One region of the Pseudomonas sp. NFXW11 genome, then DNA from elsewhere that is predicted to be linked to it. Evidence: riboswitches for the same ligand, from Rfam matches in the RefSeq annotation. Region 1 holds a riboswitch; each other region holds the start of a gene.

What was found. A riboswitch is a leader RNA that binds a small molecule or an ion and turns the genes downstream of it on or off. The one in region 1 is predicted to bind cobalamin.
Region 2: it holds a riboswitch for cobalamin, as region 1 does, so the genes downstream of both, J4P02_RS23300 (TonB-dependent receptor plug domain-containing protein) here and cobO (cob(I)yrinic acid a,c-diamide adenosyltransferase) in region 1, are expected to answer to the same signal.
Region 3: it holds a riboswitch for cobalamin, as region 1 does, so the genes downstream of both, J4P02_RS21215 (CbtB domain-containing protein) here and cobO (cob(I)yrinic acid a,c-diamide adenosyltransferase) in region 1, are expected to answer to the same signal.

Annotation. Positions count from the first base shown of each region.
Region 1 is NZ_JAGEKI010000028.1:47,116-49,369, forward strand. Features, by position in the region: gene J4P02_RS29190 (PQQ-dependent sugar dehydrogenase) at 1-321, opposite strand, end outside; gene J4P02_RS29195 (hypothetical protein) at 392-973, opposite strand; cobalamin riboswitch at 1,144-1,377, shown strand; gene cobO (cob(I)yrinic acid a,c-diamide adenosyltransferase) at 1,458-2,069, shown strand; gene J4P02_RS29205 (cobyrinate a,c-diamide synthase) at 2,080-2,254, shown strand, end outside.
Region 2 is NZ_JAGEKI010000017.1:6,714-8,967, reverse strand. Features, by position in the region: gene J4P02_RS23300 (TonB-dependent receptor plug domain-containing protein) at 1-847, opposite strand, end outside; cobalamin riboswitch at 947-1,152, opposite strand; gene J4P02_RS23295 (arginine N-succinyltransferase) at 1,214-2,239, opposite strand.
Region 3 is NZ_JAGEKI010000014.1:142,940-145,193, forward strand. Features, by position in the region: gene cobW (cobalamin biosynthesis protein CobW) at 1-627, opposite strand, end outside; cobalamin riboswitch at 726-937, opposite strand; cobalamin riboswitch at 994-1,225, shown strand; gene J4P02_RS21215 (CbtB domain-containing protein) at 1,321-1,512, shown strand; gene J4P02_RS21220 (CbtA family protein) at 1,524-2,216, shown strand; gene J4P02_RS21225 (cobalamin biosynthesis protein) at 2,213-2,254, shown strand, end outside.

The DNA.
Region 1 (2,254 bases):
GCCCTGGTTGTCATCGGGTTTGGGCGGCGCGTTGGTCTCTGCCACCAGCACATCGCCATTGGGCAGCACATAGAGCCAGCGTGGATGATCGAGGTTCTCGGCGAAGGCATTGACCTGGGTGCCGGCAGCCGCCAAAGGCTTGGCATCCTTGGGCCAGCCGATGGCCGGGGCGATGTTTACCGTGGGAATCAGTGTGGGGTTGGGTTGCGGCAAGCTGGGGTTGGGCCCGGTGCCATCGGCGACCTGCAGGCTGGACGTTTCGCCGCAGGCGGCAAGGCCGGCGGCGATGGCGACAAGCAAGGTGTGTTGAAGCTTGAACATGCTGATTTCCCTATGAATGCACAGACGTCGTAGTCATAGAGAAGCATAGCCAGCGGATAGTTGCCCTTGTCTAGCGGGCTTCCTTGAACAGTACCGCGACCCCGGGATGGTAGTTGCCGGCTTCGCTGTGCAGCTTGCGGTAGGCATAGGGGAAGTACCAGGCCACTGCGCAGCAGTGTTCCTTCTGCAGGTCGTCGAGCATGTCCTGGAGTTCTTCCGGGGTGGCGCTGTGCTGGGCCTTCTGCGGGGCGACGAACAGGCAGCCGAGCTTCAGGTCGCTGGCATAGCTGATTTTCTTCGCGTCGTTGGCAATGTCCTGCAGGGCTTGGGTCAGTTGCAGGCTGTTGACCCGTGGCCAGCGCTGGGTGGCCTGGATATAGGCGCGTTCTTCCTTGGTGGCCAGGTAGAGGTCGGTACGGGCATTGCGTGCGCCTTCTTCCTGCTGTTTCTTGCTGGGGCTGTGCTCCAGGCTGACCATCTCGGCCATCCAGGCGGCGGCGGAGAGCAAGCCCAGGTTGGCCTGTTCGTCGAACCAGTAAGGGGTTTCATTATCGCCGCGCACTGCGTTGTAGCGGTCAATGCAATCGAACCAGCGTTCCAGCATCGGTCGCAGGAATTCCAGCTTTGGATTGCTGATGATCATGCCTTGCATCGAACTCACCCCTTATTGTTGTGTGGCAGGACTGTTGATTTTGGATTGTGGCTATTTGATATCAGTGCTCTGAGTGTGGCACAAGTTTGGCGTCATTTTGTTGATGCAGTGCAATTTTCCGTTGCTTGTTGCGGCCGGCTTCAATTGACGCTCCACCCCCGACCCCTTAACCTTCGCGACTTGTTTCAGGTGCTCTGTGGCCGAGGGTCGACAGAGTGAAACAGGGAAGCCGGTCAGGGCCTGTTCCAGCGATGGAGCCGACGACGATTCCGGCGCTGCCCCCGCAACGGTAGATGAGTCAAGACTGCGCCTGATGCCACTGTGTCAAACCACACGGGAAGGCGCGCAGTCCGGCAGCGATGCCCCTCATGAGCCCGGAGACCGGCCTGATCCATCCAACGGCATCACGGTGGGCGATGCCAGGCTAGCGCCGTCCCGGTCTTTTCCTGCCCGCCGTTCCCCTGTCTCAATGGAGAGCAGCCCCATGAGTGAATCCCCCGATCGTGACGAGCGCCATCTGGCGCGCATGTTGCGCAAGAAAGCCGTGATCGACGAACGCATTGCCAACTCGCCCAATGAGTGCGGGCTGCTGCTGGTGCTGACCGGCAACGGCAAAGGCAAGAGCAGTTCGGCCTTCGGCATGCTGGCGCGTTCCATGGGCCATGGCATGCGCTGTGGCGTGGTGCAGTTCATCAAGGGGCGCAACAGCACGGGCGAAGAGCTGTTTTTTCGGCGTTTCCCCGAGCAAGTGCGGTTCCATGTGATGGGCGAGGGCTTTACCTGGGAAACCCAGGATCGCCAGCGCGATATCGCCGCCGCGGAAGCGGCCTGGGCCGTTTCCAAGGAGCTGCTGAGGGATCCGGAGATTGGCCTGGTGGTGCTCGATGAACTGAACATCGCCCTCAAGCATGGCTACCTCGACCTGGACCAGGTGCTCAGCGACTTGCAGGCTCGTCCGCCGATGCAGCATGTGGTGGTGACTGGCCGCGGGGCCAAGCCGGAACTGATCGAGCTGGCGGACACCGTCACCGAAATGGGCATGCTCAAGCACGCGTTCCAGGCCGGTATCAAGGCGCAGAAAGGTGTTGAGCTGTGAGTGTGAAACCATGACCGATGTTCGTCATTGCCCGGCGGTGCTGATCGCCGCTCCGGCCTCTGGCCAGGGCAAGACTACCGTGACCGCCGCCCTGGCCCGCCTGCACCGCAATCAGGGGCGCAAGGTTCGGGTGTTCAAGTGCGGTCCGGATTTTCTCGACCCGATGATTCTCGAACGTGCCAGCG
Region 2 (2,254 bases), on a different contig from region 1:
TGTTGTTCAGCGGGCGGGCGAAATCCAGGTTGGCGTCGCTGTACTGGTAGAACAGTTCCAGGCGCGAATCATCCCCCAACCCCTGGATCGCCTTGGCGCCGAAGGTGGTCACCTCGTAGGCGCGTTTCTTCTCGCGGGTGTTGGCGTTGTAGGCGCTGTTGCGAAACGGCTGGTAGCCGTCGGAGACGTTGTGGCTGATATAGGCCAGCAGGCCCAGGTCGCCCAGGCCGTTGCTAAGGATGCGCTCGACGCGGGCATCGCCGCTTCTGCCCATGAAGCTGTCCAGGCCCAGGTTGACCTCGCCGGAGGCGTCGCGGGTCTGCGGGCTGCGGGTGACGATATTGATCACCCCGGACACCGCTTGGGTGCCGAACAGCAGGCTCTGGCCGCCCTTGAGCACTTCGATGCGCTCAATGGCGTTGGCCGGCAGGGTATCCAGGTACAGGCCGCCGTACAGGCGGTTGTTCAGGCGCACGCCGTCCAGCAGGATCAGGGTGTCGTCGTTGCGGCCGCCCAGCAGGGAGTAGGTGCCGTAGTCGAAGGGGCCGTTCTTCGGCGCCACGTAGAGGCCCGGTACGTACATCTGCAGCACCCGGGTGATGTCGCTGCTGGGGCCGGCGCGTTCGATCTGCTGGCGGTCGATGATCTCCACCTTGCTGCCGTACTGGGCCATCTCGGCCACGGTGGTGGATTCCACCGACGGTGCGGAAACGAATTGCTCTTGCAGTTTCAGGCTGTTGTCGTCGGCCAGCAGTTGGGGGCTGATCAGGCAGCCGAGCAGGGCGCCGCCGAAGGTGCGGCGCGGGGCGCGCCAGTCGCGCGCAAGGAAGGTGTTGAAGGTTGTCATTCTTGGTCTTCTCGAAAGTGTTTTCGGGAAGCACGCAGGACGAAGGTAGCGGCCACGCGCACGCGACCATACCGGCCCATGCCCGCCCACCGCAGGATTGCCAAACAGAAGTTGCAGGCCGGTCTCCGGGCTTGCGAGGCTGGCGGCATCCGCCTTCCCATACCTGTAGGTACAGTGGCGTGTTGGATGCAGCACTCGCTTACCGTTGCGGGGGCAGCACCGGACTGGCCCTGGAAGAGGGCGCACCGGTTTCCCGTTTCACCCCATGCACGGCGGCATGGGGCACCTGAAACTGCGGGCATATTACGCAGCAAAGCTGCGAGCTCCAAGCGGCAAGCTGCAAACCAGAAGCTGTTGCTTCGAGCTCTACGCTTGCAGCTTGAAGCTTGCCGCTTGCACTGCTCTCACTGTGTCGCCTGGTTGCAGTTGCAGGCGCTTGGCGGTGAGGCGGTCCACCAGCAGGCAGCCGGACACCAGGCGCCCGGGGGCGGCGGTGATGCGGCAGCTTTCCAGGCGCCGGTTGTGGATCAGCCACAGCGGTGCCTGGTCGTCCGGGGTGCCCACCAGCAGGGGCAGGGTCTGGCTCTCGCGCACGCTGCGGATTTTCGCCACTTCGGCTTCGAGCAGCGGCCCGCCGTCGAAGATGTCGATGCAGCCCTGGTGGCTGAAGCCTTCGTCGCGCAGCAGGCTCACCGCCTGCGCGGTGCTGTGGTGGGCCTGGCCGATAGCGGCTTGCGCCTCGGGGCTGAGCAGGCAGGTGTAGAGCGGCTGGCGCGGCATCAGTTCGGCGATGAAGGCCTTGCCGCCATGGCTGGACAGGCGATTGGCCTGGTGGAAATCCATCTTGAAGAAGTGCCGCCCCAGGCTGTCCCAGAACGGCGAGCGACCCTGGCTATCGACCTGGCCGCGCAGTTCGGCCACCAGCTTGTCGCCGAACAGCGCCGGGTATTCGGCGACGAACAGCAGGCGCGCGCTGGACAGCAAGCGGCCGGTGTCGCCCCGGCGCTGGTCGCGGCGCAGGAACAGCGAGCAGAGCAGGGATTGCCCGGTCATCTCGTTACACAGGAACAGGGTCGGGATCTGCTTCTCGATGCCCAGCTCCGGGGCCCGGCCGCGGGTGATGCCAACTCGGTAGTTGTAGCTGGGTTCGCGCAGGCCAATCGCCCCGCTCAGGCCGCAGATGCCGATCACTTGCTGCTCGTCGTCCTCGAGCACAAACAGGTAGTCGGCATCGGCCCGTTCCACCTGGCCGGCAAAGGCGCGCTGGGCCCAGCGCACTCGCTGGGTCAGGCGCCCGGGATCGCTGGACAGGTCGTTCAGCCCACGGCAACTGCCGTCGAGCAGGGCCAGCACCGCCGGCACATCGGCGAGGCGGATCGGTCGCACAATCATTGCGCCGCTCCGTGG
Region 3 (2,254 bases), on a different contig from region 1:
CGGCAGCTCCTCGGCCACTTCCAGGCGCACCTTGGCCAGGTCTGCGGGGTTGATCAGGTCGGTCTTGTTGAGAATCACCAGGTCGGCGCTGGACAGTTGGTCGGCGAACAGCTCATGCAGGGGCGATTCGTGGTCCAGGTTGGGGTCGAGCTTGCGCTGGGCGTCCACTTGATCGGGGAAGGCGGCGAAGGTGCCGGCGGCCACGGCCGGGCTGTCGACCACGGTGATCACCGCATCCACAGTGCAGGCGCTACGGATTTCCGGCCACTGGAAGGCCTGCACCAGGGGCTTGGGCAAGGCCAGGCCACTGGTTTCGATAAGGATATGGTCGAGATCGCCACGGCGCGCCACCAGCTCGCGCATCACCGGGAAGAACTCTTCCTGCACGGTGCAACACAGGCAGCCGTTGGCCAGCTCATAGACCCGGCCACTGGCCTCTTCCTCGGTGCAGCCGATGGAGCACTGCTTGAGAATTTCGCCGTCGATGCCCAGCTCGCCGAACTCGTTGACGATCACCGCGATGCGCCGCCCCTGGGCGTTGTCCAGCATGTGCCGCAGCAGGGTGGTCTTACCCGAACCAAGGAAGCCGGTGACGATGGTGACAGGGAGTTTGGCCAGTGTTTTCATCGGATGCCCCTTGGCAAAGGTGGCGGGCATAGGAGACGAGAACCGCAGCGCGAAGGCGCGCGGAGATTTCGCCACCGGATCACCCCGCCCGGTTGTAGTGAAAGTCTTGGATCGAGGCAGGTCTCCTGGCTGGGGGCTGGCCAGTCATTGGACTGACGGTTCCTGCGCCTTCCCGCTGGCGTCCTGGACGCGCTTGCAGTGGCCTTGCAGAAATCAAACCCTTCACAGTTGCGGGGGCAGCCGCGGCTTGAACCGCGTTCCCATCTTAGCTCCGGCTCAGGGCCAAAGAACCTCAATCGCGCAAGGCTACGCAGAGCGCGGGGGGCGGTCAATCGGCAATTGACGGCCCTGCCCCGCCCATGATCTCCTACACAACTTGTTACGGGTGCCCTTCACAGGGTGAAACGGGAAATCGGTGAATCACGGGCTTGAACAGGCCGTGCCAGTCCGATGCTGCCCCCGCAACGGTAAGCGAGCGAAGTGTCAAAGCCACTGTGCCCAGTGCATGGGAAGGCGACACTTGCCGGCATGGCGTGCATGACAGACACGGCCCCTGCCCCTCGCGAGCCCGGAGACCGGCCCGCAATACCAAATAACAAACCCGCGGTGGGCGGGCGCTGTTGCAAACCCTGCGTGGGCCTCACGCGGGGTTTTCCTGCGCCGCTTGCCGCTGACATTCCAGAGGGAAGCGCCATGTCGATCATCAGCAGCACCAGCAGCCATTCCGCCAGCAGCACCAGCACCCTGGGCCAGCGCCTGGTGGCCGCCATCAGCGCCTCGATCCTCGGCGCCTGCCTGGTGTACTTCGCCGGTTTCTCGCATATCGAAGCGGTGCACAACGCCGCCCACGACACCCGCCACAGCGCCGCCTTCCCTTGCCACTGAGACCTGCCGCCATGTTCAAGCGCATTGCCCAGACTGCAGGCTTCACCGGCCTGCTGGCCGCCCTGCTGCTGACCCTGCTGCAAAGCTTCTGGGTCGCCCCGCTGATTCTCCAGGCGGAAACCTACGAGAAGGCCCCGGCGGCCGAAGTTCATCAACATGCCGAAGGCGCCATGGCCGGCCATAGCCACGACGCCGAAGCCTGGGAACCGGAAGACGGCTGGCAGCGCGTGCTGTCCACCACCGGCGGCAACCTGGTGGTGGCCGTGGGCTTCGCCCTGATGCTGGCCGGCCTCTACACCCTGCGCGCGCCCAACCGCACCTCCCAGGGCCTGCTCTGGGGCCTGGCCGGTTACGCCACCTTCTGCCTGGCGCCAACCCTGGGCCTGCCGCCGGAGCTGCCGGGCACCGCCGCCGCCGACCTGGTGCAGCGGCAGATCTGGTGGGTCGGTACTGCCGCCTCCACCGCAGTGGGCATCGCGCTGATGGTGTTCGCCGGCAACTGGCTGCTCAAAGCCCTGGGCGCGGCGATCCTGGTGGTGCCCCATGTAATCGGCGCGCCACAGCCGGAAGTGCACTCGATGCTGGCGCCAGAGGCGCTGGAAGCGCAGTTCAAGATCGCCTCGCAACTGACCAACGCCGCTTTCTGGCTGGCCCTGGGACTGATCAGCGCCTGGCTGTTCCGTCGCGACCGCTACTCGGCATGATCGCAACCCGCGCAGCGCCGACCCTGGTGGTCGGCCTG